Regions from separate parts of the Exiguobacterium sp. TDN 0502 genome, predicted to be linked through region 2. Evidence: a T-box and tRNA genes for the amino acid it is inferred to sense, from the RefSeq annotation. Region 2 holds a T-box; the other holds one or more tRNA genes.
The links. A T-box is a leader RNA that pairs with one kind of tRNA and senses whether it is charged. The one in region 2 lies ahead of alaS (alanine--tRNA ligase), so its partner is inferred to be a tRNA-Ala.

Region 1: it has a tRNA-Ala gene. The T-box ahead of alaS (alanine--tRNA ligase) is inferred to sense a tRNA for this amino acid. The anticodon was not compared.

Annotation. Positions count from the first base shown of each region.
Region 1 is NZ_JBOZGJ010000009.1:104,898-119,828, reverse strand. Features, by position in the region: gene ACRPK8_RS11030 (ATP-binding cassette domain-containing protein) at 1-812, opposite strand, end outside; gene ACRPK8_RS11025 (redox-sensing transcriptional repressor Rex) at 980-1,639, shown strand; gene ACRPK8_RS11020 (twin-arginine translocase TatA/TatE family subunit) at 1,639-1,836, shown strand; gene tatC (twin-arginine translocase subunit TatC) at 1,844-2,623, shown strand; tRNA gene ACRPK8_RS11010 (tRNA-Ala) at 2,727-2,802, shown strand; gene ACRPK8_RS11005 (S8 family serine peptidase) at 3,023-6,769, shown strand; gene ACRPK8_RS11000 (hypothetical protein) at 6,898-7,056, shown strand; gene ACRPK8_RS10995 (hypothetical protein) at 7,174-7,626, shown strand; gene ACRPK8_RS10990 (hypothetical protein) at 7,640-8,149, shown strand; gene ACRPK8_RS10985 (hypothetical protein) at 8,116-8,583, shown strand; gene ACRPK8_RS10980 (FecCD family ABC transporter permease) at 8,638-9,642, opposite strand; gene ACRPK8_RS10975 (FecCD family ABC transporter permease) at 9,642-10,643, opposite strand; gene ACRPK8_RS10970 (iron-hydroxamate ABC transporter substrate-binding protein) at 10,722-11,633, opposite strand; gene ACRPK8_RS10965 (ABC transporter ATP-binding protein) at 11,637-12,428, opposite strand; gene ACRPK8_RS10960 (NAD(P)/FAD-dependent oxidoreductase) at 12,613-13,665, shown strand; gene ACRPK8_RS10955 (cation:dicarboxylate symporter family transporter) at 13,852-14,931, shown strand, end outside.
Region 2 is NZ_JBOZGJ010000001.1:35,026-49,956, reverse strand. Features, by position in the region: gene ACRPK8_RS00270 (DNA-3-methyladenine glycosylase) at 1-483, shown strand, start outside; gene ACRPK8_RS00265 (DASH family cryptochrome) at 771-1,955, shown strand; RNA gene ssrS (6S RNA) at 2,030-2,219, shown strand; gene ACRPK8_RS00255 (tRNA threonylcarbamoyladenosine dehydratase) at 2,313-3,077, shown strand; gene ACRPK8_RS00250 (replication-associated recombination protein A) at 3,089-4,426, opposite strand; gene cymR (cysteine metabolism transcriptional regulator CymR) at 4,487-4,894, shown strand; gene ACRPK8_RS00240 (cysteine desulfurase family protein) at 4,908-6,035, shown strand; gene mnmA (tRNA 2-thiouridine(34) synthase MnmA) at 6,052-7,173, shown strand; gene ACRPK8_RS00230 (tetratricopeptide repeat protein) at 7,187-7,852, shown strand; gene ACRPK8_RS00225 (VOC family protein) at 7,898-8,446, opposite strand; gene recD2 (SF1B family DNA helicase RecD2) at 8,563-10,788, shown strand; T-box leader at 10,831-11,041, shown strand; gene alaS (alanine--tRNA ligase) at 11,099-13,741, shown strand; gene ACRPK8_RS00210 (IreB family regulatory phosphoprotein) at 13,776-14,045, shown strand; gene ruvX (Holliday junction resolvase RuvX) at 14,042-14,464, shown strand; gene ACRPK8_RS00200 (DUF1292 domain-containing protein) at 14,479-14,766, shown strand; gene ACRPK8_RS00195 (DUF1292 domain-containing protein) at 14,753-14,931, shown strand, end outside.

The DNA.
Region 1 (14,931 bases), on a different contig from region 2:
TCTTGCTGCTGTTCGAACTGTTTCATTTCCTGGTCATATAACGCTGCCTTTTGCTCCAGATACTTCGTATAGTTCCCGGTGAACTTACGACAGATGTTACGCGAGAGCTCGTAGACGACATTGACGACCTGATCGAGGAAATACCGGTCATGCGAGACGATCAGGACGGCACCGCGGTAGCCGCTGAGATAACTCTCGAGCCAGGCGAGCGTATCGATATCCAGGTGATTGGTCGGCTCATCGAGAATGAGGAGTTCAGGTGCTTGCAGGAGCATCTTCGCTAAGGCGAGACGTGTCCGTTGACCACCGGATAACGTCTGGATCCGGCGCGAATAATCATCCGGATAAAAGCGCATCCCGTGCAGGACGGAGCGGATATTCGCTTCAAACTGATAACCACCGGCTTCTGAGAAGTCATGTTGCGCTTGATCGTATGTCTTCAGGAGACGATCGTAAGCGACCGGATCGTTCAAGATATGCTCCATGCCCATCTCGATCTCCATCCGGCGCAGTGTCCGTTCTTGCTCCTGCAGATGTTCAAAGACGGTCAGCATCTCGTTCCAGATCGTCTCATTCGATTCGAGACCACTGTCTTGCGCGAGATAACCGATTTTGACGTCTTTGCCTTTCATGATGTCACCGGAGTCGTGACTGAGTTCACCGGCAATGATTTTAAGCAAGGTTGATTTACCGGCACCGTTTCGACCGACGAGTGCGATCCGGTCGCGTTCTTGTACTTCGAGTTTGATATTTTCTAAAATCGGCTCGACGCCGAATGATTTCGAGAGTTGGTTGACTTGTAAGAGTATCATTTCCATCCATCCTTCCACCCTTTAGTCTATCACGAACAAAAGCACGCGGTCCTGCGGAATATATTATTTGTGACTCTATGTGAAGTGGTTTACAATCAAGGAGAGTAGAAAGCTTTTTGCAAAGATTTGGGTGCCACGATGGATGTGGCCGAAGGGGGAACTGCAGGATGAATGGACCAGACACAAAAATTCCACAAGCGACAGCAAAACGGTTGCCGCTATATTATCGTTTCATCCAAAGTTTATACAATTCAGGTAAGCTCCGCGTCTCTTCTGCTGAGTTAAGTGAAGCGGTGAAGGTTGATTCAGCAACGATTCGTCGCGATTTTTCCTACTTTGGGGCACTGGGAAAAAAGGGCTATGGATACAACGTCCAACACCTTTTGACGTTTTTCCGGAAAACCTTGAATCAAGATGAGGTGACGAATGTCGCCTTAATCGGGGTCGGTCATCTCGGAACAGCGTTTGCAAATTATAACTTTTTAAAGAATAATAGTACTCGGATAGTCGTTGCGTTTGATGCGGACGAAGAGAAGGTCGGAACAACGACGCATGACGTTCCAATCTATCATGTTTCGGACATGAAAGAGCAAATCGAAGCGAACCAGGTCGATGTCGCCATCTTGACGGTTCCGTCCCAGTTCGCACAGTCAGTAGCGGATGAGTTAGTCGAGTATGGTGTGACAGGCATCCTGAACTTTACGCCTGCACGATTGAACGTGCCGGCAAGTGTCCGGGTCCATCACATCGATTTATCGATCGAGTTGCAGTCGTTAGTTTATTTCATGAAGCATTATTCGCAATCAGCTGAAGGAGTGAAATCATAATGGAAAACCTTATCCCGCTCACACTAGGTATCGGACCTGCGAGCATCGGATTAATCGCAGTCGTCGCGTTGATCATCTTCGGACCGAAGAAGTTACCGGAGTTCGGTCGTGCTGCCGGTCAGACATTGAAAGAGTTCAAGAATGCCACAAACGGCATCATGGACGATGATAAAAAGGACGAACCGAAAGAGAAGTGATTGAATCATGGCGGTTGATCAAGAACAAAGCATGACGTCGCACCTCGACGAACTGCGAAAGCGGATCGTCTGGTCGCTCCTCATCGTCGTCGTCCTGTTCGCTGTCGCGTTTCCGCTCGTCCGACCGCTCGTCCGTTTCCTGCAAGCGGATTTAAAAGAGCTTGGTATCGGCTTGAATGCTTTCAACGTCGCAGATCCTTTAATGTTATATTTAAACCTCGCGTTCATCATTGCGCTGATCTTAGCGTCTCCGTTTTGGATGTACCAACTCTGGGCGTTTGTCCGTCCGGGACTGTATGATAAGGAACAAAAAGCAACATTGACGTATATTCCGGTCATCTTCTTTCTGTTTTTGTCCGGAGTAGCCTTCTCGTATTTCTGGTTGCTACCGTTTCTGCTTGAAGTCTCGACGGATCTCGGGAAGGAACTTGGCATCGAACAAGTCATCGGGGTCGAAAACTATTTTAGTTTCTTGATCCGGTTGACGATGCCGTTCGGTTTATTGTTCCAGCTGCCGGTCGTGACGATGTTCTTAACACGTCTTGGTCTTGTGACGCCACATCTCATGCGGAAAAATCGGAAGTATGCCTACTTCGCATTGTTCGTCGTTGCGGCATTGATTGCCCCGCCGGACGTGACGTCGCATTTGATGATCTCGGTGCCGTTATTCGTTTTGTATGAAATCAGCATCCTGATTTCTGCGCGAACGTATAAAAAGGTCTTGATCCTTGAACAACAGGCAGAGCTTGAACGACAGGCGGATATCATGCGTGAATTGAATAAATGAATCGTGAATTCCTTCCAAATCGTGGAAGGAATTCTTTTTTCGTGAAAGCGTTATTTTTATATTGATAAAGTAGTTAGTGATGCGTATACTAAAGATAATTCATGGGGGCTTAGCTCAGCTGGGAGAGCGTTTGGCTGGCAGCCAAAAGGTCGTCGGTTCGATCCCGATAGTCTCCACCATCTTCATACATCCAACCCTTCGAGCAATCGAAGGGTTTTTGTTTGTTTCCAGTTAAATTCCTCATAATATAATATGGTATGAAAAAGAAATAAATTAAAAAAACAGACAAAACTAAATTGTTTATTCCCATTAAATTCATTAAACTAAAAATACAGAATTTTCGTTTAACTGTTTTACCATCATTTTATTATGGTTTTTTAGAAAAGGAGAAACGAAAGCATGAAGAAGAAGATTGCGCTTATGGCGGCCGTCCTGATGACGTCCTCCAATTTAGTCAGTGCCCAAGGTGCACTGTCGTCGCAAGACAAAGCGAGCGGGCAAAAGCCGCAAGCACTCTCACTGAAGAAGTCAGGGCAGGAAAAAGTCTACAAGCAGTCGGATAAAGTCCGTGTCGTCATCGAGATGGATCAGAAGCCGGCAATCCAGATCGCACAGGCGCAAAACAAGCGGTATAGCACATTGAGCAATACCGAAAAGGAATCGATCAAGGATCGTCTCGTCAGCGTTCAAAAAGCGGTTAAATCAGCGATCGCTAAAAAAGCGATTCCCGTTACCTATAAAGAAAGCTTCACGACCGTCATTAACGGATTCAGTGGTGAAGTGAAGTTCGGTGATATTGAAAGCATCAAACGACTTGCCGGCGTAAAGGATGTACATATTGCGCATGAATACGCGCGTCCAGAAGTGGCGAAAGCTGCAAAACCAGATATGTTGTACAGCAAGGATCTCGTCCATGCTAAGGAAACATGGCAGGATTACGGATTCAAAGGGGAAGGAACTGTCGTCGCCGTCATCGATACGGGAATTGATCCGTCGCATAAGGACATGGTTTTAAGTCCAGAGACGAAGATTGATTTAACAGCGTCAAAAGTCGAAAGTGCTAAAGAAACAAAAGGCTTAAAAGGAAAGTACTTCACGGAAAAAGTACCGTACGGCTATAACTACGCCGACCACGATAGCGAAATCCGTGATTTAGGTGCGGGCGCGTCGATGCACGGGATGCACGTCGCGGGTACGGTCGGCGCAAACGGGGATGAAGCGAATGGCGGCATCAAAGGAGTTGCACCGGAAACACAACTGCTTGCGATGAAGGTCTTTGGTAATGATCCAGGGATGCCATCGACATTCAGTGATATCTATATTAAAGCAATCGATGACGCGATCGCTCTCGGCGCGGATGTCATCAATATGAGTCTCGGTTCGACGTCATCATTCGTCAATGCAGATGATCCGGAACAACGCGCAATCGTCAATGCGATGAACAACGGGATCTTATGTGCGATTTCTGCCGGTAACTCGGCATTCGCCGGTCATGGTGCCGGTAACCCGTACACAGCAAACCCGGATATCGGTGTCGTCGGTGCACCAGGATTAACGAGTCAGGCACTCCAAGTCGCATCGCTCGAAAATACAAAATTGACGCTTGAAGGCATGGCGCTGACGATCGACGGGCAGGATGCCGGTTATTTGGCCTACCAAAAACAGGATTCACCGAATCCGATTGCTGTCTTTGATAAAGAGCCGAAGGAAGTCGTATATGTCGGTGACGGTCAAGAAGCGAACTACGCTGGTAAAGACGTCAAAGGGAAAGTCGTCTTCGTCGTACGTAACGGTAACTTCAACTACAGCATGATCCAAGCAGAAGCGGAAAAACAAGGGGCAGCAGGTGTCATCATTCGTGGTAAAGTCGATCACGGCGATTACGTCAGCATGGCCCTCAACAATCCGACAATTCCGATGGTGACGCTCAGTCTCGCGGACGGGAACGATCTTGAAGCAAAAGCAAAAGAGGGCAAGGCAATCACTGTCACGTTCGATGGAAAAGCAGTCTCCGCCGATAATCCGGTCGCAGGACAAATGTCTGACTTTACGTCTTGGGGTGTCACACCAAGCCTTGACTTCAAACCAGAAATCACAGCACCTGGTGGAAAAATCTACTCGACACTTAACGATAACGAGTATGGCGTCATGAGTGGAACTTCGATGGCGGCACCACATGTCGCTGGTGGAACGGCACTCGTCATGCAACGGATCGCAAAAGACTTCAAGGTTAACGGTGCGACACGCGTTAAGCTCGCGAAGAATATCTTGATGAATACGTCGCGTCCGCAACTTGATCAAGGAAAATACAATGCTCAGCAAAACACAGGCAACTTCTACTCCCCACGTCGTGAAGGCGCGGGACTGATGGACCTGCGTGCTGCCATGAAGACGCCAGTCGTCGTCACGGAGACGAAGTCAGGTGAAGGGAAGGCGTCCTTGAAGGAAGTCGGCGAGAAGTTCACGTTTACGCTTGATTTGAAAAACTACAGCAGTGAAAAAGTGACGTATAAGCTAGCGGGAACCGTTCAATCGGATCTCGGTGCGGAAGGGTCGAACTTCTTAGAGGCGAACGGAATCTTCAAAAAAGGAACGATCGGAACAGTGGATGCAAACACGGGCACATATCCGATCTCATTCGCAGTCGGCTCGAAGAAAGCAAGTTCGGTCTCGATCAATCCGAAGAGCTCAACGAAAGTCAGTGTATCGGTCGATCTGAAGGATACAACGGACTGGGCAAACGAACTTCCGCTCGAACAAGTCTTTGAGAACGGCTACTTCGTCGAAGGCTTCGTCCGTTTGATTGATACGAAGAGTAAAAATCCAGAACTGACGGTTCCTTACGTTGGCTTCAAAGGAAAGTGGGATCAAGCTCCGATTCTAGACGCACCACTGTACGATGAAGACAACACGTTCTACGGATTGACAGGTCTAGCGACTGAAGTGAAGGATGATTTTGAGTTCCTCGGCGCGAACGCTGCTGGAGACGTCGTCGCAAACAAAGTCTCGTTCTCACCAAACAACGATGGTAGCGCAGATGAAGCTTTCCCGATCATCTCGTTCCTTCGTAACGCGAAAAAAGTCGAGTACTCGATTCTTGACCGGAATAAAACAACGCTCCAGAAGCTCGATATGCAAACGGACGTCGTCAAGAACTACTACGATAGCGGTTCAGAGGACGGATACACACCAGTCACAAGCGCTGCTTGGGACGGAACGATCAACGGGAAACCGGTCAAGGATGGTCTTTACTACTACAAAGTCAAATCCGTGATCGATTATCCGAATGCAAAATGGCAGTCGAACCTATTCCCAGTCTATGTCGATACGAAAAAACCGGCGGCAACCGTGAAGTGGGATGCTAAGAAATCAATGCTCTCGTGGACAGCAGGTGACCAAGGAACAGGTGTCGCGTCATACGATATCCTCGTCAATGGTAAGAGTGTCTTGAAACAACCGCTTGCTGCAACGGAAAAAGCGTATACGTTGACCGATCTTCCGGAGCGCGCGAAGATTGCCTTCGTCGTGAAGGATTATGCCGGAAACAGTGTGAAAAAAGACGTCAACACGACGGGTGTCGATAAAGCCGTACCAAATGTTCAAATCGATACACCGGTCGCACTTGGTCTTGCGACATCAAAAGTCATCAACATCGCAGGTCACGTCTCGGATGAGTCAGGCATTAAATCGTTCAAGATTAACGGTAAATCTGTCAAACTGCGCTTTGATGCGGCGCAACAGAACTATGCGTTCAGCCATGACGTGACGTACACGACGGATGGCGTCAAGTCATTCAAGGTTGAGGCGTACGATGGTAAAGGAAATCGTATAGCGTTCAACCGTCAAGTCATCATCGACACAGAATTACCGACGATTCGCGTCACTGCACCAAAAACCGTTTCAAGCAAAACAAAAACAGCTGAGATGAAGATCGTTCTTCGCGATAACTACAGCGAATTACGCTTTGACTTCAACGGGAGTGCGGAATACCGCCGGACGTTCAAAGAGCCGTACGTCATGAAAGCCTTCAAGAAGACGATCACGAAAAAAGTGACGCTCAAAAAAGGAAAAAACACGTACAACTTGAAACTGAAGGATCTTGGTGGACACGTCGTTACGAAAACGGTCGTCATCACTAAAAAATAAGTGAACGATGAACAAGCCAGGCGGAAATCCGTCTGGCTTTTCGTTGTGTGTAGAAGCGCTTTGAAGGGTTTATCAGACGAATAGAGGGGGAATTTTAAGAACAGAAACAAGTCAGAGGGGGAACCACCATGAATCCGTTCACGACCTTAATCGCCTTCATCGTAGGGTGTCTCGTCTTATACCTCGGTATCCGTGACCGAAACGGTTGGCTGATCGGTGTCGCGATGATACCGCTCGCGATCGTCGCCTACAGCGTCATCTATCTGATCATTCAGGTCAGTGCGTAGACGTTTTTGAATTACGTCCTACCATTACGGTAGGACTTATTTTTTTGGAAATATCATCAATCGTGAAACTCACGGACTAAAATGTAAGTATATGACAGTATAGAGAGGTGGATGATCATGGAACACGTACATACACAAACGGATGCCTTGGCAGCGCTGTACGAAGAGATGCATCAGAAGACGAAGACCGGCATGTGGGTCATGCTTGCGGCATTCTTAGCGCTCAGTAACACGCTCGAGAAGCCAGTTTACGCGATGATCGTCCCATTATTGTATTTTGGCTATGACATGTTCGTACAACGGAAGCGGTTCGCGCTTGTTGCGGAATATACATCACAGGCTTCAGCAAGACGTCTCTATCAGGTACATGTGCTGATCGGCATCTTACAGTACGGAGCGCTTGCCGGTCTGATCGTTTGGGCAGCCGATCGACCAGATACGTCTTTCTTAATTGGTCTAATCATCATCGTCATCCCGTTTTACTGGATCTGCAGAAAAACGCTAGAGTATATCTCACGAAAGATTGACCCAACGTACATATCGGAACAAGAAATCCACAAAGCCCGCTAAAGGAGACGATGTCATGCAAACGGCTCGAGAAGAACGTCTACAAAAACTCGCCCTCGCGTACCGGGACGTCGAATGGCTCGGTACACGCTGGTACTGGAACGTGCTCTTATTCATAACAGTCGGCATCCTGATCGAGTGGACCGATATCTCCTTGTTGATTTTGACGATTCCAGCCCTTTTTCTCGGTTCCGATTTTCGCTACCAACTAAAAAAACGAAAAATTCTAGAAGGTTATCTCTCAAATGCACAAATTCGCCGGCAGTTTCTACTCCGTATCGGCAGTCATGTTCTGCTGTACGCCATCTTGACGGTCGTCATCACCCAGACGATCGAGGGACCGTTCTGGCAGATGCTTGTGGCAATTTTTGCGATCTTAACACCGCTCTATTTCATCAGCGAATGGATCATCCGACGCGACGGGGCACGTGATCCCGATTATATCAGTGACAGAGAAGTAGCCCGCTTCGTCAGACAGAAAGGAACTTCGAAATGGAACACGTATTCGAGCGACAAGCACGTCTGAATGTAATGAAACGACCGGTGCGTATCGTCACCTATGTCTTTTTAATCCCTGGACTGATTTTTGCTGTACCTGCTTGGTTTGTGCCGGCGTTGGCATCCGTCTTTAGTCAGGTCATATTCTTTTGTCTTTGCGGAATTGGAGTCGTTCGGGAAATCGTCCGGCTACGACTCATGAAGTCCTATTTAACACCATCTATCTATCAACAGACTGTTCAAAGGGTCGCTCGCCTGACAATCATCGGTTATGTCGTAGCGTGGTTGATCGCCGTCGTCATGCTGTCGATTCCAAATGCTCCCGGTTATTTATTCGTTCTTTTACTTGTCTGGAGCGGTGGAGTCGGTCTTGGCGTCACTCGACTGAACCGGTTGGCAAAACAAATCGATCCGGCGTACGTGACGATGGGAGAAATCGAACGTGCGTGGTGGAAACGATAAAATCAAAAGATCCGCATCCATCAGTGAAAGACGCTGATGGATGCGGATCTTTGATTATTTTTTTAACAGCAGATAGATGAAGTATGGTGCTCCAATCAAGGCGACGACGATCCCGGCCGGTACACCGTCTGGTCCCGCGATGTTGCGTCCGATCGTATCAGCGAACGCAAGCAACCAGCCGCCGAGTAAGAGGGCAATCGGTAGGAAGAACTGATGTCGTGGTCCAACGAGCGCTCGAGCGATATGTGGCGCCATCAGACCGATGAAGGAAATCCCACCGGTGACAGAGACGGCAGCAGCGGCGAGTGCAACGGCTGTCAGCAAGAGTTGGATCCGTTCTTTTTCAATCGCGACGCCGACCCCGATCGCGACCGGCTCATTTAAGGCAAGCAGATTGAGCTTATTCGCTTTATAGAACGTCAGCGGAATCAAGACGAGTAACCACGGTAACAGTGAGTAGACGAAGATCCAGTCCGTCCCCCAGATGTTACCGGCGAGCCACTTAGCGATGAAGTCGACCTTTTCACGACGCGTCGATGAAATCAGGATCACCATGATTCCAGACAGCGCCATCGAGAAGCCGACCCCCATCAAAATCAAGCGGATCGGTTGCAGTCCTTGCAAGCGATCGTACGAGAACAGGTAGATCGCTGTCGCGGTGACAAGTGCACCGAAGAAGGCAGCGATCGGTAACAGATAGATGAATGACCCGACATCGGTTGGGAAGTACAGGAAGAACAAGGCGACGGCGACGCCAGCTCCCGTATTGATGCCGATGATACCCGGGTCAGCGAGTTCATTGCGGGTGATGCCTTGTAAGATTGCACCGGATAAGGCGAGCGCCATTCCTGCCATGACGGTGATGAGCAGTCGAGGTAAGCGGAGCGAATAGAGGACGAACTCCTCTTTGAACGAACCGTTTCCAAGTAATGTCGGCAGTAAACGATCGTACGACAGAGAAGCAGGTCCAAGACCGATGCTGACGATAAGTGTTGCGATCAATAGTGCCAGTAACGTCCAAAACGTCAGTTGCTGGCGACGGCGTAAACGAGATTCCATCATGAGAAAGCACGCCCTCCTTTCCTAACGATCAAGAGGAAGAATGGTAGCCCGAGCATCGAGACGATTGCGATGACCGGAGTCTCATAGGGTGCGTATAGTGTCCGTCCGATCGTATCGGCAAGCAACATGAACGTCGCACCGAAGATTGCGGTCATCGGCAGGATGAACCGATAGTCCGTCCCGACGATCGCGCGGACGATATGCGGAATCATCAGTCCGATGAATGCCATGTTGCCGACGAGGGCTACGGCAGCACCGGCAAGCAGGATGACGACGACATAAAGCACGGCTTTGATCCGCTGGATGTTCTGCCCGAGTCCAAGCGCAACTTCTTCCGATAGACTGAGGATCGTCAATTGTCGTGAGAAGATGAATGCAATCACGATGCCGATCGCAATGACCGGCGCGATGACTTGAAGTTGTCCCCAGGTCGATCCGACGAGTCCGCCGGATGTCCATTGGGAGACATCTTGGGCAATCTTGAAGTAGATCCCGATGCCTTCCGCAATCGCGTACAGAAAAGCGGAGATCGCGGAACCGGCAAGGACGATCCGGAGCGGTGAGAAGCCGCCTTTTTTCGAAGCCCCGATTCCAAAGACAAGTGCTGCCCCGAGTGCCGCACCGACGAAACACGCGATCATGATCCCGAAGTAGTCAATTTTCGGGAACAGGACGATGACGAGCGCAAGTGCCGCATTCGCACCTGCTGTCAGACCGAGTAGACCGGGATCAGCAAGGGGATTGCGGGTCATCGCTTGCATGATGGCACCCGAGACACCGAGTGCCGCACCGACGAGGATCGCTGCCAGTTCCCGTGGCAAGCGGATTTCCTGGACGATTTTTGCTTTTTCATTCAACGGTCCGAACGTCAAAGCGTTCCAGACTTCGCGGATCGTCGTATCGGCAGCACCGAACGTCATCGCGATCCAGAACATCCCGAAAAAGAGGACGAGACCGAGTGTGATTTTAATGCCGAACGGAATTCGACCAGCTGACATGAATGTCGCCTCCATTTCTGATTCAGTGAGTGAGCCACAAAAAAAGGGAGGGATCCCGCAGGTTCCCTCCCTTATTCATTATGCGCCAAGGAAACTTTTCTTGAAGAACTCGAGTTGACGTTCGAGTGTGAGCGGATCGTTGAAGTAGAACTCCTTCGAATCGACTTCGAAGACCCGATCGTTTTTAACGGCTGGAATGTTCTTGAACGTGTCCGTTTTCGTAAATGAGTTGTCCGCTTCCGCACTCTTACTGAAGACGAGGTAGTCGCCTGCGTATTCAGGAAGGACTTCTGGTGACAACGCATAATATCCGTCTTTTAATGCCATCTTCGTGACTTTATCTGGCATTTTCAATTTCATTTCCTGATAGAGGATCTCTGTTCCACGACCCCAGTTGTCGCCGAAGACGTAGAGTTGTTTATCGAAGCTTTCAATGACAGAGACAGTAGCATCTTCACCGATTTTTGCTTTGATGTCTTTACCGGCAGCAGCAGCGCGTGTTTTGAAGTCTTTGACCCAGTCGCGTGCTTCCTGTTCTTTGTTGAGCAATTTACCGATTTCGATGTGTTGCGTCAAGTAGTCGACTTTTCCGTATGTGTACGTGACTGTCGGAGCAATCTTTTTAATTTTATCGAGGTTTTTCGTTGTTGAGTAGCCGATGATCAAGTCTGGTTCGAGTTCGATGATTTTTTCAACGTTCTCTTCCGATACTTCCGTGACATCTTTGAGTTTGTCGAACTTCGGATTCGCTTTTGACCACGAATCGACACCCACGACAGGAACGTCGAGTGCCATGACGTTGCCGGCGAATCCAGCGAGGACGACGACACGTTTTGGATGAGCTGGAACTTTGATGTCACCATTCTCCGATTTGTACGTGATCGTCTCGTTTTTCGACCCAGACGTTGCGTCGTCTTTTTTCTCCGTATTGCCACACGCTGCGATGACAAGCGTGAGAATGAGTAAAACCGGTACAAGTAGTTTCTTCATGATTCAATCTCCCTTGATTAAGTTGTAGGTGATACACATCGGCTTGTTCGTCCGCGGATCGCGTCCGATTTCAGCATCGATATGGAATACTTCTTGTAAGACGTCTTTTGCGATGACTTCCTCACACGTTCCGGCTTTGACGACTTCGCCGTTTTTCATGGCGATGATATAGTCGGCGAACCGTGCCGCTTGATTCAAGTCATGCAGGACCATGACGATCGTCCGTCCTTCGGTCCGGTTGAGATGCTCGAGTAGTTCGAGTACCTCGAGTTGGTGGGCGAGATCAAGATAAGTCGTCGGTTCATCGAGGAAGATGATATCCGTCTCTTGGGCGAGTGCCATCGCAATCCAGACCCGTTGACGTTGACCACCCGACAGCGCATCGACCGGACGATGTTTGAATGCCATCGTATCCGTTGCTTCGAGTGCCCAATCGATGATCTCATAATCGTGTTTCGTCAAGCGTCCGAATCCTTTTTGGTACGGGAAACGACCGTATGAGACGAGCTCTGCGACCGTCAGACCACTTGCACTCTCTGGAGTTTGTGGCAGAATAGCCATTTTCCGGGCAAGTAGCTTCGTGCTTTCCTTGGCGATATCAAGACCATCGAGCAACGCACGTCCCGATTGATGGGGAATGATCCGTGTCATTGCTTTCAATAAAGTTGATTTGCCACAACCATTCGCCCCAATGATCGTCGTAATCTGACGATCGGGAATTTGGACGGACAAGTCTTTGACGATGGGACGATCACCGTAGCCGATATTGATTTCTTCTGTTGCTAAACGTACCATACGCGACGACTCCTTCGTTGTTCTCTCCATTTTCACTGATAATGATTATCACTATCGTCTCACTAACCATACCAGTCCTGTAAAAACGCTGTCAACATTTTTTCTTGTGTTCAAGAGATGTTCACGTTATCATGAGGGAGTGAGAATGATAATCAATAACAATCAAGGATGAGGAGTGAGTGAGATGAGGGAACAGGAGTTGTTCGACGTAACGATCATCGGTGGAGGACCTGCAGGGTTATATTCGACGTTCTATAGTGGTCTTCGGGGCATGAAGACGAAATTGATTGAGTATCAAGCAGAACTCGGAGGAAAATTGCACGTTTATCCGGAAAAGATGATCTGGGACGTCGGTGGACAGCCGCCGATCACTGGTGAAAAACTCATGGCTCAACTCGTCGAACAAGGACTGACGTTCCAACCGACTGTTCAATTGAATGAAAAGATCATCTCGATCGCAAAAGACGTCTTCGGAAACTTCGTCTTAGAAGCAGAATCGGGTCGGATCCATTATTCGAAGACGGTCATCGTCGCGGTCGGCGGCGGCATCCTCAATCCACAAAAATTAAAAGTCGAGGGTGCGGAGCGCTTTGAAGTGTCGAACTTGAACTATACCGTCAAATCGATTGAACGTTTCAAAGGAAAGACCGTCATCGTCTCAGGCGGTGGAAATTCAGCGATCGACTGGGCGAATGAACTCGAACCGGTCGCGGAAAAAGTCTACGTCACGTATCGCCGGGATTGTTTCTCAGGTCACGAGGCACAAGTCGATCAGCTCGTCAAAAGTTCAGCAGTCTGTCTCCTCAACACGACGATTCACAAGCTGATCGCAAGTCCTGATCACCAACAGATTGCATCGGTCGAGTTGATCGACTGTCAAACAGACGAGATCGTTGAGATTCCGATTGACGAAGTCATCATCAATCATGGGTATGAACAAGATGCGGCACTGCTTGACGCCTGTGATCTTGATATCGCACGGGTCGATGACTTCTATATCGCGGGGAATGCGGCGAGTGAATCGAGTGTACCGGGGCTCTATGCAGCAGGAGACATCCTGTCGCACGACGGAAAAGTCCACTTGATTTCAGGCGCGTTTCAAGATGCGGCGAACGCCGTCAACCGGGCGAAACGCTTCATCGAGCCGGAAGCGCCAAAAGTGGCGATGGTCTCGTCACACAACGAAGTCTTCAAGAAGCGCAATCGGGCGTTGATTGAGGAACGCATCAATCAATAATCTTGAATAGTATAGATACGTCCAAATTTCGTGGAAACAAGCGGATCTTGGACGTTTTTTTATTCAATTTTCGTTTTTGTAATATAACAGATGTGTTTGACAATGAACTGTGTTTAGGACAAAATTCTACTTATGTTCCGCTACAGAATAGGAAACAAGCAGGACGGATGGTTAAGGAGGAAGGGTATGACAACTACGAAACGTAAGCCAATTGGCCTTGCCTGGCAAATTTTAATCGGCTTGATTCTCGGGATCACAGTCGGTGGTGTATTTTATGGGAATCCCCATGTTGCGGAGTGGCTCAAGCCAATCGGTGACATCTTTATCCGGATGATGAAAATGATCGTCGTTCCGATCGTCTTCACGACGATCGTCCTCGGTGTCTCATCAGTCGGTAGTCCGAAAAGTCTCGGACGTCTCGGCGTCAAGACACTCGGTTACTTTACGATCGTGACGATGATCGCGATCTTCACGGGGCTGTTTGCAGCCAACTTGATTGAACCAGGTGCCGGTATCAACATGTCGACACTCGATAAGACGGATATCTCGTCGTATGTCGCAACGGAAGAGACGACAAAAGACGCAGGACTCGTCGACAAAATCGTCAACATCGTACCGACGAACATCTTGGACGCGATGGTCCGTGGTGACATGCTTGCAATCATTTTCTTCTCGGTCTTATTCGGACTCGGTGTCGGTTTTGCAGGAGAGAAGGGGCAACCGGTCGTTCGCTTCTTTGAGGGTGTCGCAGCAGCGATGTTCAACCTCGTCAATATCGTCATGAAGTTCGCACCGATTGGTGTCTTCGCCCTGATCGGTGTCACGGTCTCGACGTTCGGGATTGAATCGCTCGGTTCATTGTTTAAACTGATTGCGACGTTATACGTCACGGCGCTTCTCTTCATGGTGATCGTCTTTGGCTCCATCATGAAATGGGTCGGGATTCGGGTTTCTGATTTCACGCGTATCTTTAAGGATGAACTCTTATTGACGTACTCGACGGCATCGTCTGAGACGGTACTGCCGCGCGTCATGGAAAAACTCGAACGGATGGGCGTTCCGAAATCAATCGTCAGCTTCGTCGTACCGACGGGTTATTCGTTTAACCTCGATGGATCAGCGCTTTATCAAGCGCTCGCTGCCTTGTTCATCGCACAGATGTACGGCATTGATCTCTCGATCGGAACACAGCTGACGCTCGTCTTCGTCTTGATGCTGACATCAAAAGGGATGGCTGCCGTTCCTGGCGTCTCGTTCGTCGTGTTA
Region 2 (14,931 bases):
GAAGCGTATCTTGGTCCTCACGATCAAGCGGCGCACTCGTTTTCCGGAAAACCGACGAAACGGACGGCACCGATGTTCGGTCCACCGGGACATTTGTACGTCTACTTCACGTACGGCATGCACCATTGTATGAACGTCGTCTGTGGACATGAAGGGGAAGGCTACGGACTCTTGCTCCGGGGAGCGGAAATCATCAGTGGACACGATCTTGTAGCAGCACGCCGTTTTGGCTGTTCCTACGCGGAGTTGACGGCGGTTCAACGACGAAACCTCGTCAATGGGCCGGCGAAATTGTGCCAAGGGTTCGGTTTAACGACAGCCGACTCAGGTCAAGATCTTTATCAAACCCGGTTTCGACTTGTTGCTGATCCGGTCGATGCAATCGTTCAGACGACACGCATCGGTATTCCGAATGCCGGGGAAGCGACAGCCTATCCATGGCGGTTTTATGTAGAAGCGAGTGAAGGGGTCAGTAAACGTTAAAAATGGACGCTCCGTTGAGGAGACGTCCATTTTTATTTTGGATTGTTGATTGATTTTTTCGATTGCTGTTTTTTATAGAATTTATAGACGATTGGTCCAACCGTCGTTACGAGCGTCATTAGTGTTCTGAGTTTACCGCGTTTTGCTGCCATTGATTCATTCACTCCTCTGATTTGTTGTAGTAATCATATTCCACGAAAACAACGTCTTAAAACCTCATCGGCACATCGAGTGGTTTTCTAAGTAATGCAGTCGGGTCATAGTAGAGAAGAAGGGAGTCGATGAGAATGGGAGCAATCGTCTGGTACCGTCATGATTTACGTGTCGATGACCATGAGGCACTCCGGAGCGCGTGCGAGGAACAGGACACGATTCGCGCTGTTTATATTAAGAGTAAGAAAAAGCGGGACTTTGAGCGTGGAACACAACAAGCGAAGTTCGAACAGGAGACACTTGAAAATTTAGCCAATCATCTGTCGCAAATCGGAATTACGTTAGACATTCTAGAGGGCAGGGTACCTGAAGTACTTGACGCTTACGTGCAACCGGATGATACGATCTATTTCCATAAGATGACCGGTACGGAAGAAGCAGCAAGCGAGAAGTATATCGAAGATAAATATACGGTCCGTTCCTTTGAGACACAGACGCTGCATCGCCGGGAAGACATCGGAAGCGATGAACTGAAGCGTGTTTTTACGGCGTTTCGAAAACGGGTCGAGGCAAACGGAACCTTTTACGATCCGCTTGATCCACCATCAGGAATTCATTTGATGAAAGAGAAGTCGGTTGAAGCAGATCCAGAGATGGCATTTCCGTTTCGAGGCGGAGAATCAGCGGGGAGGGCACGTCTGCAAGAATATCTTGCTGAGCCTGTATTTACCTATAAAGAAACACGCAATGGGTTCTTACGAAATGATTCCTCGAAGCTGTCTGCCTGGTTAGCAAACGGGTCACTGTCACCGCGTCGCGTCATGGCTGAATTGCAGGAAGCCGAGCGAAGAAAAGGAGCGAATGAATCGACGTACTGGTTGTATTTTGAATTATTGTGGCGTGACTTCTTCCATTTGACGATGCGTGAGACGGGAAGTCGACTTTTTCGATCAGGTGGACTACAAGAAGGACAACGCACGTGGAAAACGGACCAGGCGGCAATCGAACGCTGGATAGAAGGCGAAACCGGTGTGCCGTTCGTCGATGCCTTCATGAACGAAATTTGCGAAACCGGATGGATGTCGAACCGAGGGAGGCAGATCGTTGCCAGTTATCTGATTCATGAATTAAAGCAGGACTGGCGAATCGGAGCGCGTTATTTTGAACAACAATTGATTGATTATGATGTCGCTTCGAACTATGGCAACTGGGCGTTTATCGCAGGTGTCGGGAATGCGACGCGCACACCACGGTTTGATCCCGTGTTTCAGCAAGAAAGATACGATCCGAACCAGCATTTTACGAAACGTTGGACCTGAAAAAAGCATCCTGTTCTGGAGTCGGAAGTAGTTGCAATTCAGAGGGGAGAATGCTATATTAAATGCATCAGATGGGGTTCCTGAATTGTACGAGAGCCGCCTTTTATCTTTGAGCCACTCTTTTTTGATAGGGAGTTTGACGTTCCAACTAGTAGTACATGCCTCGTAACACAGCAGGAGGACGTACGAATAGGAATCGGATAAGACACCCACCTGCACAGCAGGTTCAAAAATAAGGTATCGACACGGCACTTCGGGTCCCATCGTCTTATTATTTTATCGTTTGATACGTCGCATGACGTTTTTTTTTATGATATAATTCCGAGTAAAACAGTATGAGTATTGTGAGGTTATGAGATGTTACATCAATTTTCGCGTAATGAACTAGCAATCGGTAAAACGGGACTTGACGCATTGGCATCCAAGTCTGTCGCTATTTTGGGAATCGGTGGTGTCGGATCGTTCTCAGCAGAAGCACTTGCCCGTAGTGGTGTCGGTCGTTTGATTCTTGTTGATAAGGATGACATTGACATCACGAACGTCAACCGACAAATCCATGCTTTGCTCCCGACAGTCGGTCAGCCGAAGGTCGATGCCATGGCAGAACGTCTTGCGTTAATCAATCCGGACCTTGAAATCGTTCGTTTGAAGATGTTCTACAATGAAGAAACATTCGAGTCATTCTTTGAACAGAAGCCTGATTATGTCATCGATGCTTCGGACACGGTCTCATTCAAGATTCACTTGATTCAAGAATGTAAGAAACGTAACATCCCGATCATCTCGAGCATGGGGATGGCAAACAAGATGGATCCGACACGCATCAAGATCGTTGACATCAAAGATACGAGTTATGATCCATTAGCAAAGGTCATTCGGACGAAACTCCGGAAGGCAGGCATCCATAAAGGTGTTCCTGTCGTCTTTTCAGATGAACCACCTGTCAAAATCATTGAAGAAGTCCGCCAAGTCGTCGGAAACGATGATGCTGCGATTCGAAAGGCAAAAATGCCACCGAGCTCGAATGCATTCGTGCCTTCAGTCGGTGGATTGATTGCAGCAAGCTACGTCATCAATGAAATCGTCCGTGAAGCCGGCGTGACGATCGAGCGCGTTCGTTAAAAAAAGCGACCTTATGGTCGCTTTTTCTGATGCGCAGCTGTTTGTTTATTCCAAAAATCAAGTCGGGCCTGCAGTTGTTTTTCGAAGCCGCGCGGACTCGGGCGGTAAAAGACCGGTTTCGTCCGGGCGAGGTTTTCGGGCCAGTAATTCTGTGGCACGTAAGCATGCTCGAAATCATGTGGATACTGATAGGTAACGCCATTGCCAAGTGCTGCCGCCCCTGGGTGATGGGCATCGCGCAAGTGAGGCGGAACCGGTCCCCCGTCCGAGCGACGAACGAGCGTCAATGCTTGATCAATCGCTGAGATGACAGCATTCGATTTCGGTGCCGTCGCGAGGTATAAGACCGTTTCAGCGAGCGGGATGCGTGCTTCCGGGAAACCGACGTATTCACAAGCACGGGCACAGGCATCGACCATCAGTAACGCTTGCGGATCCGATAGACCGATGTCTTCTGCCGCATGGACATAGAGACGGCGCACGATAAAGCGAGGACTTTCGCCCGCTTCGATCATGACGGCGAGCCAGTAGAGCGCAGCGTTCGGGTCTGAGCCACGAATCGACTTAATGAAGGCAGAGATGACATCGTAATGACGATCACCGTCCTTATCATACTTCAATGCTTTTTGCTGAATCGATTCCTCGGCGACAGCGAGATCGATCGTGATCTGACCGTCGATTTCCGGCGTCGTCAAGACAGCGAGTTCCAGTGCATTCAACAATGCCCGGTAATCGCCATCTGACAACTTGACGTAATGATCGATCGCTTCGTCCGTGATTGCAATCGGATACTTGCCAAGACCACGTTCTACGTCTTTCAGGGTCCGGTCGAGGACAATCCGTAAGTCATCTGCCGTCGGGGGTTCAAAACGAAAGACCGTTGCCCGTGATAAGAGTGCGGCGTTGACTTCAAAACTCGGATTTTCCGTCGTCGCGCCAATCAATGTAATCGTCCCTGCTTCAAGCGCCGGCAGTAAGGCGTCCTGTTGCATCTTATTGAAGCGATGAATCTCGTCAAGAAAGAGGATCGTTTTTTGATCTTCGAACTGGAGACGGGCTTCGGCTGCTTTTAAAATTTCCCGTAATTGTTCCAGTTTTGCCGTGACCGCATTCAGTTGTTCGAATGCTGATTTCGTATAGCTGGAGATGACACGCGCAAGCGTCGTCTTACCAGTACCGGGTGGACCGTAAAAAATGACGGTTCCAAGACGGTCGGCTAGGATGGCACGCCGCAGGAGCGTCGTCTCTCCAATCAGATGGCGTTGTCCGACGATCTCATCCAGATTCTGCGGACGCATCCGATTCGCAAGCGGTCCGGCAGGGGACTGGGATTCAAATAAATGTGCCATACACATACGCTCCTTCCACTTTTAGCTACTACTATACTAGAAAGGATGATCCTTCGCATGATGAAAATCTCGACGAAAGGGCGATATGGTCTGACGATCATGATCGCACTCGCGAAAGAAGCTGAATCCAAACCATTATCTTTAAAAAAAATCGCACAGATGTACGACTTATCTGAGCACTATCTCGAACAGTTGATTGCGCCGCTTCGTAACGGTGGTCTCGTCAAAAGTGTGCGCGGTGCTTACGGTGGATATAAGTTAGGCCGTGAAGCACAAAGCATCACAGCTGGTGAAATCATCCGTTTACTTGAAGGACCACTCGTCGTCGTCGAAGGTGACGCGTGTGACGAGGTCACAAAACGCAAACTGTGGGATAAAATCCAGCAAGCGGTTGATCACGTACTCGATTCAACGACATTACAAGATTTAGCAGAAGAAGACGATACAGGATACATGTTCTATATTTGAGAGGTGAAGATGAATGAATTACTTTGACCATTCGGCAACGACGCCGATGCGTCCGGAAGTCCTTGCGGCGATGACGCCTTATTTGCTCGAACAGTATGGAAATCCATCAAGTGTTCACGCGGCTGGTCGGTCTGCTCGGGCAGCAATTGACAAAGCGCGCCGGCAAATCGCACAGGAATTGAACGCCAAACCAACTGAACTGATTTTTACGAGCGGCGGGACGGAATCGGATAATTATGCGATTTTGGGTGCAGCTGAGGCGGCGCGTGAAAAAGGGCGTCATCTCATTACGACACGGTTTGAACATCATGCCGTGCTCCATGCGTTTAAAGCGCTGGAAAAACAAGGCTATGACGTGACGTATCTCGATGTACCAGCAACAGGCGTCGTCTCGCTCGATGCCTTAAAGGAAGCAGTCCGGGAAGATACGACACTCGTTTCGATCATGTTCGGTAACAATGAAGTCGGAACGATCCAGCCGATTGCAGCATTCGGTCAATTTTTACGAGAACGCGGTATTTTGTTCCATACGGACGCGGTGCAAGTGTTCGGCAAACAAGCAATCGATGTCGAAGCGTTACAGGTCGATCTCTTATCCGCGTCTGGTCATAAGATCAACGGTCCAAAAGGAATCGGGTTATTGTACGCGCGGACCGGTGTGAAGTTAGCCCCTCACACGTTCGGAGGAGAACAGGAACGCAAGCGTCGCGCTGGTACAGAGAACGTACCGGGCATCGTCGGTTTAGCGAAAGCGCTCGAACTGATGATCGCAGAGCGTGATCAACAACAGGACCACATCAAACAGTTGCGCAGCGTTTTGCTAACGCGTTTGGATGAAAGTGGCGTCACTTACGAAGTCAACGGGGAAGAGGGATTACCTAACGTCCTCAATCTCTATTTCCCACGGATCGAGATCGAACCGTTCTTGATCATGCTCGATATGCGTCAGATGGCGGTATCGAGCGGGAGTGCATGTACGGCAGGATCCGTCGAACCTTCGCATGTCTTATCCGCGATGTACGGTGAAGATGAACGGACACGAGCATCGGTCCGGATCAGTTTCGGTCACGGAAATGATGCCCGGCAAGTCGAACTACTCGCACAAGCCTTGCAAGATGTCGTAAAATCGTTTCAGAATTAACGAAGAGGTGAAGTAAATGAATACACGAGCGAAAGCCCCGAGCGAAACGACAGTCGTCGTTGGGATGTCGGGCGGTGTTGATTCCTCCGTGACAGCTCATTTATTAAAAGAGCAAGGCTATAACGTCATCGGAATCTTCATGAAAAACTGGGATGACACGGATGAGAACGGCTTTTGTACGGCGACGGAAGATTATGAAGACGTCATCGCGGTAGCCAATCAAATCGGCATTCCGTATTATGCGGTCAATTTCGAGAAAGAGTACTGGGATAAAGTTTTCACGTACTTCCTCGATGAATATAAACTCGGGCGGACACCGAATCCGGACGTCATGTGTAACAAGGAAATCAAGTTCAAAGCCTTCCTCGATCACGCGATGCGCCTGGGTGCCGATTTCGTCGCGACAGGACATTATGCGCGTGCCGTCTATGAAGACGGAGAACACAAATTGCTTCGAGGTGTCGATGCGAACAAGGACCAAACGTATTTCTTGAACCAATTGTCGCAAGAACAGATCGCGAAGGCGATGTTCCCGATCGGTCACATGGAAAAATCAGAAGTACGCCGGATTGCAGAAGAAGCGAACCTCGCGACAGCGAAGAAAAAAGACTCGACGGGCATCTGCTTCATCGGGGAGCGGAACTTCAAACAGTTTCTTGGTCAATATCTACCGGCACAACCAGGTGAGATGCGGACGCTTGACGGGAACGTCATGGGACGTCACGATGGGTTGATGTACTATACGATGGGACAACGCCATGGACTCGGCATTGGTGGCGACGGAGAACCTTGGTTCGTCGTCGGGAAAAACCTAAACGAGAACATTCTCTATGTCGATCAAGGATTCCATAACGAATTGCTGTATTCGGAAGGATTGCTTGCTTCAGATGTCAGTTGGACATCTGAACGTCCGGTCGGTGAGACATTCCGTTGTACGGCGAAATTCCGTTACCGTCAACAAGATACAGCCGTCACGGTTCGTGTCCTCGAAGATGGACTCGACGTTTCGTTTGACGAACGGCAACGGGCGATTACACCAGGACAAGCGGTCGTATTCTATGATGGAGATATCTGCCTCGGTGGTGCGACGATCGATGCAGCGTATAAAGCAGGCGAACGCCTCGCTTATCTAGCGTAAGGAGCAAATAAAGATGAACTATAATGAAGTAGGATTCCGGCATTTAGAAGCCGGGAATTACGAGTTAGCAGCGCAAGCGTTTAACGACGCGATTGAAGAAAATCCAAAAGATCCGACGGCTTATGTCAATCTCGGCACGTTATTGCAATCGATGAACGATGCCGATCGTGCGCTCCGATTTTACGAACGAGCACTGATGATCGACAATACGTTCGCGAGTGCCTATTATGCAAAAGGGGCGCTGTTCTTTGCTGCTGATCAACTGGTCGAAGCAGAAGAATCATTGCGGGCAGCCTTATTATATGGGCTTGACGATGCAGATCTCCATTTCATGCTCGGGATGACGTATCAAAAGCTCGGTGATCCGGTACGCGGCTTACCTCGTTTGCAACGCGCGTCAGAATTGAACGGTGTCGACATCGAGATTGCGTTCCAATACGGACTTGCCTTAGCGCAAAACGAGAAGTTGGACGAAGCAGTCGAAATGTTCGAACACGTCTTAATGCTTGACGAAACGCATACGGATGCACGGTACAACTATGCGATTGCTCTTGCTTTCCTCGGTCAACAGGAAGCGTGTTATGCAGAACTTGAAGCGGTTCTTGCCTATCAGCCGGAACATGCTCTCGCACGGGATGCAAAAGCGAAGATGGATGCATTGTTGAAACAAGCAGACTGATCCAAAAAAGACGATTCCTTGCGGAGTCGTCTTTTTGTGTTTCATTCAATTCCCAACTTCACGGATGACGCGGAGGGGAGGACCAGAAAAATCTTCATAGGCTTCATCCATGTTTTTCGTGTACAGTTCGATGACGTTATTTTCCGTATCCTTGAAATAAGCAGAATGCTCTTTTTGATTCGATGTCTCCTGTTCGTCCCATTCTCTGAGCTTCACGGTAATCGATGCTTCCCGCAGTTGATTCAAGGCTTGCTGGAACTCGTCCTTCTCAACGTAGAAAGCACAGTGGACATGGACACCACCTTCATCGTACAACGTGTCCCATTCGGACACTGGTAAGTGTTTGACGGTCCGTTCTTCCATTGTAAAGTCCCGTTTCAGCCACAGACCGAGTCGAGTATTGCCACCAATGTAGAGCCACGTTGCCCAGACGCCGTCCTGCTTAGATTGTTCCTTGCTTGGTTCCGCGTCCTCAGGTGCCCATTGTTCGACGATCGGAATGCCCAGTGTCCCATTCCAAAAGCCGACCGCGCGGTCCATATCCTCGACTTCCAGTACTAATTCACATAATCCTGCAATCGGTAAACGTGCCATTCTCGAACTCCTCCTCGTAACGAAATGTTTCACGGTATCTTTCCCTGATTTAAAATCCGGTAAACGAATGCTATGATGAAAGCAGCGAATGCAAAAGAGAGAAAGAAGGTGGAGTGATGGAGCACCCCCATCAAGTCGTCGGGCGCGTCAAACGTGTGCTCTTTTCTTCTGAAGAAGAAGCACACTCCATTGTATTGATTGCCGTCAAAGAAAAGAATTTTGAGCTAAAAGAAACCGAGCTCGTCGTGACGGGTACCGGTGTCGGAATCGAGCTTGGAGGCACGTATCAAGCATTCGGTCGTCTCGTTGATCATCCACGCTTCGGGAAACAACTGAAGGCGGAACTGATTCGTCGTTCGGTTCCAATGACCAAACATGCAACGGTCCGCTTCTTGACGAATGGTTCGTTCACCGGCATTGGACCGAAGACAGCGAAAAATATCGTCGATGCTCTCGGGGAAGAGGCAGTGGATCTTATTTTGAAGGACGAACGTGTCCTCAACCAGGTTCCGGGATTAAAACAAAAACAAGCCGATATCATTTTGAGTCGGCTCGCGACCTTATATGGTGTCGACCAGCTGATGCTGTTTTTAGCACCGTTTGATGTCACGCCGAAACTAGCTGCAAAGATTTATGCTGCTTACGAAGGGGATGCCATGGCACGGATTCGGGAGAATCCATATTCCTTAATGTATGAAGTGAACGGGATTGGTTTTAAGACAGCTGATCATATCGCGTCGCACCTCGGACTTGTCGGTTTACATCCGGAGCGTGTCGCGGCTTCAATCATGCACATACTGGAACAGGAAGCAGGCGAGGGACATGCTTTTGCAACAGTTGACTCATTGCTGCAACGGGCCCCCCGTTTATTAGGTGAAGACCCGGGAGAGCGGCTGGAACAAGCGATCGAACTGTTACTCGCTGAAGATAAGGTCAAGCTTGAGGAAGGTTGCTTGTATCTGCCGACGATCTTTTATGCAGAAGTCCGGGCCGCAAAAGAACTAGCACGCGTCATGGCAAACGGCGCCGAACAGGAAGTCGATGTCGCGACGATCCTTGAAGCGATTGGTCACCTCGAAGAACAGTTCGGCATGGAATATGCCGCGCAACAGAGAGAAGCGATCGAGTTAGCCGTCAAAGCGCCACTGATGGTCTTGACCGGTGGACCGGGTACCGGTAAGACGACCGTCATCAAAGGAATTTTACATGCGTTGCAAGAAATTCATGACTGGCCGCTTGAGAAAAGTCGCGTCAAGACGGGAGATGTTTATCCGTATGTCCTTGTCGCACCGACCGGACGCGCAGCAAAGCGCTTGTCGGAAGCGACAGACGTACCAGCGATGACGATTCACCGTCTCTTGAAGTATGACGGAACAAACTTCCAATTAAATGAGGACCAGCCGATCACGGGCAAGGTACTGATCATCGATGAGTCATCGATGATTGATATCTACTTGTTATCGAGTTTGCTCCGTGCCGTCCCGAACGGAATGAAAATCCTGTTCGTCGGTGACCGCGATCAATTACCGTCCGTTGGTCCGGGACAGGTCCTCGCTGACTTGATGGATACGGAAGGGATTCCCGTCGTTCGATTGAACGTCGTCCATCGTCAAGCGGAAGATTCCTCGATCTTACGACTGGCGCACGATTTGAAGAATCGGACGACGTCTGCAGATTTACTAGCCCCACTCGCGGACCGCCGCTTTTATACCGCATCACCGCAAGAGACGTTACGCGGTATTTCTGCCTTTGCGGAAAAAGCACTCGCGAAAGGGTATTCGAAATTCGATGTCCAGGTTCTCGCGCCGACCTACCGTGGTCAAGTCGGAATCGACGAATTAAATGTCGCCTTGCAACGCGTCTACAACCCGGAAGAACCGAAGAAACGCGAAGTCAAACAAGGTACGCGGATTTACCGGACCGGGGATAAGATTCTCCAGCTCGTCAACAATGCGGAAGAAAACGTCTATAACGGGGATATCGGAGAAATCGTCAACATTTTCTTCGCCAAAGAGAATGTCGATAAAGTCGATAAAATCATCGCCCGGTTCGATCAGACGGAAGTCGAGTACAACCGGAGTGACTGGGATCAATTCACGCATGCTTATGCGATTACGATCCATAAGGCACAAGGGTCCGAGTTTCCAATCGTTTTGATGCCGGTCTATTTCACGGGGGCGTTCAAGCATTCCCGGAATCTGATTTATACGGCGGTCACTCGGGCGAAGTCGAGTTTATTATTGTTCGGTGATCCGCGGGCGTTCCATAAAGCGTCGCAAGAAGAGGAACCCCGGCGCCGGACACGATTGATTGAACGACTCGGCGGGGTGACAAAGACTTGACGGATGTCGTTCGATAGGTAATAATCACGATAGATGAATGGACGTAACACGTTGATGGAAGATAAGTAAAAGGGTAACTCGAGTCCAGAGAGAAGTGAATCTGCTGCAATCACTTTCTTGAGTCCCTTTGAAGCTCCTTCCGGAGTCGGGTGTAAACACCTGCGGGTCATCCCCGTTATCAGATGTTCGAGGTAAGCAATGGATTGCTTACGAACGAGGGTGGTACCACGGAAGCGATGCTTTCGTCCCTTTTCAGGGATGAAGACATCGCTTTTTTGCGTCCAAATAAAACCAATGGGGGTAACTGTTCATGAAAGCTCTAAAACCATTAACGGGTGCACAAATCCGTCAGATGTATCTTGATTTCTTCCAAAGCAAAGGGCATGCGATCGAACCGAGTGCTTCACTCGTACCGGTCGAAGACCCATCGCTCTTGTGGATCAACTCGGGTGTTGCGACACTGAAAAAATATTTCGATGGTCGTGTCATTCCTGACAATCCACGTATCGTCAACGCACAAAAATCAATCCGGACGAACGATATCGAAAACGTCGGGAAAACAGCGCGTCACCATACGTTCTTCGAGATGCTCGGAAACTTCTCTGTCGGTGATTACTTCCGCGAAGATGCGATCAAATGGGGCTGGGAACTCTTAACGAGCGATGACTGGTACGGTCTTGATCCGGAACGTCTCTCGGTCACGATTCACCCGGAAGATGACGCAGCGCGTCAAATCTGGTTAGAACTCGGCGTACCAGCTGAACGAATCATTCCACTAGAAGATAACTTCTGGGAAATCGGTGAAGGTCCATCTGGTCCGAACACGGAAATCTTCTTCGATCGTGGACCGGCTTTCGGAGATGATCCGAACGATTCGGAACTTTACCCAGGTGGTGAAAACGAACGCTATCTTGAGATCTGGAATATCGTCTTCAGTCAATACAACCACGATGGACATGGCAATTACACGGAACTTCCGCGTAAAAACATCGATACAGGGATGGGACTCGAACGAATGGCATGTGTCATGCAGGACGTACCGACGAACTTCGATACGGATCTGTTCATGCCGATCATTCACAAAACAGAAGAAATCAGCGGTAAAATCTACCGTGACGATTCGAAACTTGATGTGGCGTTTAAAGTCATCGCAGACCACATCCGTACGGTTTCATTCGCGATCGGTGACGGTGCGCTTCCTTCGAATGAAGGTCGCGGATACGTCCTACGTCGTTTACTGCGCCGGGCGGTTCGTTATGCGAAGATGCTTGGGATCGAACGTCCGTTCATGTATGAACTCGTCGATACGGTCGGAAACGTCATGGTCGACTTCTACCCACAAGTTCCGGAAAAAGCGGACTTCATCAAACGCGTCATCAAAAACGAAGAAGAGCGTTTCCACGAGACACTTCATGACGGTCTTGCAATCTTGAACACGGTCGCTCAGAATTCTAAAGCAAACGGTGAGCACGTCATCAGTGGTGAAGACGCGTTCCGTCTATATGACACGTATGGTTTCCCACTTGAGTTGACAGTCGAGTATGCAGAAGATCATCAGATGTCTGTCGATGAGGAAGGCTTCAAACTAGCGATGGATGCGCAACGTCAGCGTGCGCGCGCAGCACGTGAAGAGAGTGGTTCGATGCAACAGCAATCGGAAGTCCTCTCGACGCTAAAAGATAAAAGTACGTTCGTCGGCTATACCGACCTTAAGGCGGATGCGAAAATCATCGCATTGTTGCATGATGGAGAACGAGTTACAGAAGTCGCTGCTGGTGAAGAAGCACAAGTCATTCTCGACATCACACCGTTCTACGCTGAAAGTGGTGGAGAAGTCGCGGATACAGGAACTATCGAAGGCAAGGATTTCGTTCTTGATGTCAAAGATGTTCAAAAAGCGCCAAACGGTCAAAACTTGCATACGGTCATCGTCCGTACAGGGATCGCGACAGAAGCGGCAGACGTCGTTGCAACGGTCGAAGCAGCAGAACGTAAAGCCGTCACGAAAAACCACACGGCAACACACTTGCTCCACAAAGCATTGAAAGATACGCTCGGAACACACGTTAACCAGGCGGGATCACTCGTTTCGCCAGAACGTCTTCGCTTCGACTTCTCACACTTCGGTGCCGTGACACAAGAAGAGTTGACGAAAATCGAACAAGACGTCAACCAAGCAATCTGGGCATCGCTACCGGTCGATATCGAAGAGATGAACATTGCTGATGCAAAAGCAAAAGGCGCGATGGCGTTGTTCGGTGAGAAATACGGTGAAACGGTCCGTGTCGTCTCAGCCGGCACATATTCAATTGAATTGTGCGGCGGAATCCACGTCGGGAACACAGCCGAAATCGGCTTGTTCAAAATCGTTTCAGAGTCCGGTATCGGTGCAGGTACTCGCCGAATCGAAGCGGTAACGGGTGCAGGCGCGTATCGTGTCATGAACCAACATTTAGAAACACTCGAACAAGCAGCTGCTGTCTTAAAGACGAAGACGACGGAAGTTCCTGTCCGCATCGAAGCACTGCAACAACAGCTCCGTGAGACAGAACGGGCGAACGAGTCGTTGCAAGCAAAACTCGCGAACATCGAAGCAGCTTCGCTTAAGGATGATGTTGAAGAAATCAACGGTGTCCGTGTTCTTGCGAAACGTGTCGATGTCTCCGATATGGATGCCCTTCGCGGCATGATGGACGAGTTGAAGAGCTCACTCGGATCAGCAATCATCGTACTCGGCAGTGCGCAAGGTGAGAAAGTCAACCTCGTCGCAAGCGTCTCAAAAGATTTGATCGACCAAGGATACCATGCCGGTAAATTGATCAAGGAAGTCGCAACACGCTGCGGCGGTGGCGGTGGCGGTCGCCCTGACATGGCTCAAGCGGGTGGGAAAGATGCGTCGAAATTAGAAGAAGCACTCGCGTACGCTTCACAATACGTGCAATCACTGGCATAATAGAAACGTAGTGTATATGAAAGAGGTGATGAACGTGAGTCAGATGGATCAAACGATGAAATTCAACTTCCCGGAAGACGATAACAAAGCAGCGACACGTGATGTGTTGTTGACGGTCTATCATGCTTTAGAAGAAAAAGGATATCATCCGATCAACCAAATCGTCGGCTATCTCCTATCTGGAGATCCTGCTTACATTCCTCGTCATAATGACGCACGTAACTTAATTCGTAAGATTGAACGCGACGAATTGCTCGAAGAACTCGTGAAATCTTATTTGGCGGAGAGTGGAAATTCAAAATGAAACGTGCAATGGGACTAGATGTCGGTTCGAAGACGATCGGAGTAGCGGTCAGTGACTTGATGGGCTGGACGGCGCAAGGCGTCGAGACGGTCAAGTGGACGGAACCGGATTACCCGGAAGCCTTCAAACGGCTCGATGTCATCATGAAGACATACAATGTCGAAATCCTAGTCATTGGTCTTCCGAAAAACATGAACGGTTCCATCGGTCCCCGCGCGGAGGCGAGTGAAGCCTTCGCGAAGGAAATCGAACAGCATACCGGGCTTGAAGTCGTCTTCATGGATGAACGGTTGACGACGATGCAAGCAGAACGGATGCTGATCGATGCCGATGTCAGCCGCAAGAAACGAAAACAAGTCATCGATAAGATGGCAGCTGTCATGATCCTGCAATCGTATTTGGATCGGGCGAATCGATGAAGGAGGAGAAACCGATGGCTGAAGAAAAACGTCAGTATCTCTTCCCCGATGAAGAGGGCGGAGAGCATCTTTTCGAAGAATGGTACCGTTACTCGAGTGAACGTACAGGAAAGACCTATCTGTTTCTTGAAATGATCGGGAATCCTGACGAAGGAGCGGATGATCTGATCATCTGTGAGATTGATGAATATGGAGAAGGCGAAGATGATTTTGAACTGAGCCTGATCGATGAAAATGATGAGCAAACTTGGGATGAACTCGAGCTTGCGTTAAAGGAGCGGATCACTGATGCAACAGAATGAACCAACACGTTACGTAATTCCGGACGGCGAAGGAAATGATTTCGAATTCGTAGAACGTCTGCGTTACGAAAGCCCACGTTCGAGCAAGACGTACATCTTCCTCGAGCCAATCGGAGCAGATTATGACGAAGCAGAAGAAGTCGATATCTTCGTTTACGAACTCGA